One region of the Solibacillus sp. FSL H8-0538 genome, then DNA from elsewhere that is predicted to be linked to it. Evidence: a T-box and tRNA genes for the amino acid it is inferred to sense, from the RefSeq annotation. Region 1 holds a T-box; the other holds one or more tRNA genes.

What was found. A T-box is a leader RNA that pairs with one kind of tRNA and senses whether it is charged. The one in region 1 lies ahead of serS (serine--tRNA ligase), so its partner is inferred to be a tRNA-Ser.
Region 2: it has a tRNA-Ser gene. The T-box ahead of serS (serine--tRNA ligase) is inferred to sense a tRNA for this amino acid. The anticodon was not compared.

The regions. Positions count from the first base shown of each region.
Region 1 is NZ_JBBOPI010000001.1:22,185-24,621, reverse strand. It holds gene serS (serine--tRNA ligase) at 272-1,558, opposite strand; T-box leader at 1,657-1,869, opposite strand; gene pdxR (MocR-like pyridoxine biosynthesis transcription factor PdxR) at 1,997-2,437, shown strand, end outside.
Region 2 is NZ_JBBOPI010000001.1:3,175,739-3,178,175, forward strand. It holds tRNA gene MHH87_RS15250 (tRNA-Gln) at 15-89, opposite strand; tRNA gene MHH87_RS15255 (tRNA-His) at 122-197, opposite strand; tRNA gene MHH87_RS15260 (tRNA-His) at 243-318, opposite strand; tRNA gene MHH87_RS15265 (tRNA-Trp) at 337-410, opposite strand; tRNA gene MHH87_RS15270 (tRNA-Tyr) at 418-501, opposite strand; tRNA gene MHH87_RS15275 (tRNA-Thr) at 519-594, opposite strand; tRNA gene MHH87_RS15280 (tRNA-Phe) at 608-683, opposite strand; tRNA gene MHH87_RS15285 (tRNA-Asp) at 712-787, opposite strand; tRNA gene MHH87_RS15290 (tRNA-Met) at 792-866, opposite strand; tRNA gene MHH87_RS15295 (tRNA-Val) at 900-975, opposite strand; tRNA gene MHH87_RS15300 (tRNA-Glu) at 1,000-1,074, opposite strand; tRNA gene MHH87_RS15305 (tRNA-Ser) at 1,107-1,198, opposite strand; tRNA gene MHH87_RS15310 (tRNA-Asn) at 1,213-1,287, opposite strand; rRNA gene rrf (5S ribosomal RNA) at 1,303-1,418, opposite strand; rRNA gene MHH87_RS15320 (23S ribosomal RNA) at 1,562-2,437, opposite strand, start outside.

The DNA of each region.
Region 1 (2,437 bases):
AAGGACTAGCTGGCGTAATGATCCTTGTTTGGCTCGTTATGTACATACCGTTTTATACGAAAAAAGATGCGCGCGTAGACTAACTACATGCAGCATCTTTTATTTTGGCTTAATTTTTCCAAAAGGATTTTCACCCGTTGCAGGTTTGAAACTTATACCAGTAGCCGGTGCCACTACACCGATTACTTTCACTTGATTTGGTTTAAATGCCTCGTGCCAGACGCTATTCAAATACAATAGCCATGATACGTATCCGAGACTTTTTACATTATTATTTTACTGGCGCTACGATTACTTCTTTTCCGCCCATATATGGTCGCAGTACTTCTGGAATGACTACAGAACCGTCTGCTTGTTGATAATTTTCTAAAATGGCAGCCACTGTACGTCCGATAGCAAGACCTGAACCGTTTAATGTGTGCACGTATTCTGGTTTTGCGTTTGGCTCACGACGGAAGCGAATGTTTGCTCGACGTGCTTGGAAATCTTCAAAGTTTGAACAAGAAGAGATTTCGCGGTACATATTTTGCGCTGGAATCCATACTTCTAAATCATATTTTTTCGCAGCAGTGAAACCTAAGTCCGCTGTACACATTTTTAGCTTGCGGTATGGTAAGCCTAAAAGTTGTAATACTTTTTCTGCGTGACCAGTAAGTAACTCTAATTGCTCATAAGATTCTTCTGGTTTTACAAAGCGTACCAATTCCACTTTATTGAATTGGTGCTGACGGATAAGCCCACGTGTATCACGACCTGCAGAACCTGCTTCAGAGCGGAAGTTTGCACTGTAAGCAGTGAATGCTTGTGGTAAGTCGTCAATTGATAAAATTTCATCACGGTAGTAGTTTGTTACAGGTACTTCCGCTGTTGGAATCATGAAGTAATCTAACCCTTCTAGTTTAAATACATCTTCCTCAAACTTTGGTAATTGTCCTGTCCCGGTTAAGCTAGCGCGGTTCACGATTTGCGGCGGTAGCATTTCTGTGTAGCCGTGCTCATCAGAATGGAAATCCATCATAAAGCTCATTAATGCGCGCTCTAAACGTGCACCTAGACCACGGTAGAATAAGAAGCGGCTACCTGTTACTTTTGCGCCGCGCTCAAAATCAACAATATTAAGATCTGTTGCAATATCCCAGTGCGCTTTAATGTCAAAATCAAATGTCGGCACGTCGCCCCATGTATATTCTTCTACGTTATCATCTTCCGTTGTACCAACTGGAACAGACGCATGTGGAATGTTTGGAAGACGCATCATGATATCTTTGAAACGGTCTTCTACTTCATTTAACTGCGCATCTAGCTCTTTAATTTCATCCCCAACTTGTCGCATACGAGCAATTACTTCGTCCGCGTTTTCTTTGTTACGTTTCATTACTGAAATTTGCTCAGATACTTTATTGCGCTCCGCTTTTAACTCTTCTGTTTTTGCGATTAACTCGCGACGTTTTGCATCTAACCCTTCGAAATCATCTAAGTTTCCTAAGTCTTCGTTACGCGTAAGAAGCATATTTTTAACTTCTTCAAAATTGTCTCGGACACGTTTAATGTCTAACATATTACATTCCTCCAATGGTTTTGATTTGATGATACTTCCGATACTTTCGTACAGTAATGTGCTAGTGGAATAAAACACAAAAAAGCCCCCATCCCCTGGAAAGGGACGAGAGCTACCCGCGTTGCCACCCTAATTGAATAGACTGCTGCCTATTCCACTTATCACATAACGGCTTTTCAACCGGCCACGACCTACTACAAATTCAGTCAGGCAACTCCAGGGCGGATTCGCAAGTGTTTTTATCAGCTTCCACCACCCGCTGACTCTCTAAAAAAAACGCGCTTGTTACTACTTCCTATCATCGAATTCACTTATAAATTTAACCATACTGTACTATAAGGTACTTATTTTTGCAAGTATTCATTCATTTCTACTGTTGCACTGACCTCTTTAGAAGGGTATATTTGATTTAAAATATCATGGTCAGGAGAAGGTATCATGAACTCATTTTTACTAACACTTGATAAAAATAATAATAAACCACTATACGAGCAGCTCTATATCGGCATTAAAGAAGCGATTATCCATCAGCAACTTGCGATGGGTACGAAACTCCCATCAAAACGTCAGCTCGCGGACTTTTTAAATATTAGTCAAACGACCGTAGAGCTTTCCTATGCGCAGCTCCTTGCTGAAGGATATATAAGCTCCAAACCACGCGTCGGATTTTTCGTAGAGGCTTTAGACGAGCTCCCTTATGTCGAAAAAGCAGCACCGCTCTCGATTACTGCCTCACCACTAGTCGAACAGTACGTTTATGATTTTACGCCTGGTAAAATTGATGAAGACGCTTTTCCTTTTGCAATTTGGCGAAAATATGCTAAAGAGGTCATTGATGAATCTTCTAAAGAGCTGCTGCAAGTTGGGCACCGCCAAGGG
Region 2 (2,437 bases), 3.2 Mb from region 1:
TTAATAAAATAAAATGGCTGGGGAACCTGGATTCGAACCAGGGCATGACGGAATCAAAATCCGTTGCCTTACCGCTTGGCTATACCCCAACATGTTATAAAAATTAACTATTGAAATTTAATGGGGCGACTGATGGGAATCGAACCCACGAATGCCTGAACCACAATCAGGTGCGTTAACCACTTCGCCACAACCGCCATGATGTTAAATATGTTACCTTATAAAAATTTAAATAGAAAAAATGGGGCGACTGATGGGAATCGAACCCACGAATGCCTGAACCACAATCAGGTGCGTTAACCACTTCGCCACAACCGCCACTATTAATATTTAAATTGGCAGGGGCAGTAGGAATCGAACCCACATCAAAGGTTTTGGAGACCTCTATTCTACCGTTAAACTATGCCCCTGTAAAAATGGTGGAGGGGGACGGATTCGAACCGCCGAACCCTAAGGAGCGGATTTACAGTCCGCCGCGTTTAGCCACTTCGCTACCCCTCCAGGAAAATCATTAAAAATGGTGCCGGCGAAAGGAGTCGAACCCTCGACCTACTGATTACAAGTCAGTTGCTCTACCAACTGAGCTACACCGGCATTTTAAAAAATATGGTGGGTCAGGACGGAATCGAACCGCCGACACTTAGAGCTTCAATCTAATGCTCTACCAACTGAGCTACTGACCCATATTTTTTATGTATCTTATTTAAAAGATGGCGGTCCCGACCGGGATCGAACCGGCGATCTCCTGCGTGACAGGCAGGCATGTTAACCGCTACACCACGGGACCATTTTGGTTGCGGGGGCCGGATTTGAACCGACGACCTTCGGGTTATGAGCCCGACGAGCTACCACTGCTCCACCCCGCGACAATACTATTTAATGTTTGTAAATAAATTAGATGGTGGAGGATGACGGGCTCGAACCGCCGACCCCCTGCTTGTAAGGCAGGTGCTCTCCCAGCTGAGCTAATCCTCCATCTGGTTAGTTAAATATAATAAATGGTGACCCGTACGGGATTCGAACCCGTGTTACCGCCGTGAAAGGGCGGTGTCTTAACCGCTTGACCAACGGGCCATTTAAGTAATCTCTTGTTGTTTAAATTTGGCTGGCGGAGAGTAAGGGATTTGAACCCTTGAGGCAGTGTTAACCGCCTACACGATTTCCAATCGTGCTCCTTCGGCCGCTCGGACAACTCTCCAAGATTCGAAAGAATGGCTCCGAAGGTAGGACTCGAACCTACGACCGTCCGGTTAACAGCCGGATGCTCTACCACTGAGCTACTTCGGAATAATTAAATTGTAAGCCTAGCAACGTCCTACTCTCACAGGGGGAAGCCCCCAACTACCATCGGCGCTAAAGAGCTTAACTTCCGTGTTCGGTATGGGAACGGGTGTGACCTCTTTGCCATCATCACTAGACTTTTTTTGAAAGACAATAATTATTATATCACATCTGAAGAATTTTTCAAGTGTTTTTTAATATATTTTTGTAATTTCATCAAGAAATTATTCTTTCAAAACTGGATAAACGGTTCATTGAATGCAATTCATAATGTAATAATGTGGTTAAGTCCTCGATCGATTAGTATTCGTCAGCTCCATGTGTCGCCACACTTCCACCTCGAACCTATCTACCTCATCGTCTTTGAGGGATCTTACTTACTTGCGTAATGGGAAATCTCATCTTGAGGGGGGCTTCATGCTTAGATGCTTTCAGCACTTATCCCGTCCATACATAGCTACCCAGCGATGCCTTTGGCAAGACAACTGGTACACCAGCGGTATGTCCATCCCGGTCCTCTCGTACTAAGGACAGCTCCTCTCAAATTTCCTACGCCCACGACGGATAGGGACCGAACTGTCTCACGACGTTCTGAACCCAGCTCGCGTACCGCTTTAATGGGCGAACAGCCCAACCCTTGGGACCGACTACAGCCCCAGGATGCGATGAGCCGACATCGAGGTGCCAAACCTCCCCGTCGATGTGGACTCTTGGGGGAGATAAGCCTGTTATCCCCGGGGTAGCTTTTATCCGTTGAGCGATGGCCCTTCCATGCGGAACCACCGGATCACTAAGCCCGTCTTTCGACCCTGCTCGACTTGTAGGTCTCGCAGTCAAGCTCCCTTATGCCTTTACACTCTACGAATGATTTCCAACCATTCTGAGGGAACCTTTGGGCGCCTCCGTTACTCTTTAGGAGGCGACCGCCCCAGTCAAACTGTCCGCCTGACACTGTCTCCTACCCCGCTAAGGGGCATGGGTTAGAAGTTCAATACAACCAGGGTAGTATCCCACCGACGCCTCCTCCGAAGCTGGCGCTCCGGGATCTCTGGCTCCTACCTATCCTGTACAAGTTGTACCAAAATTCAATATCAGGCTACAGTAAAGCTCCACGGGGTCTTTCCGTCCTGTCGCGGGTAACCTGCATCTTCACAGG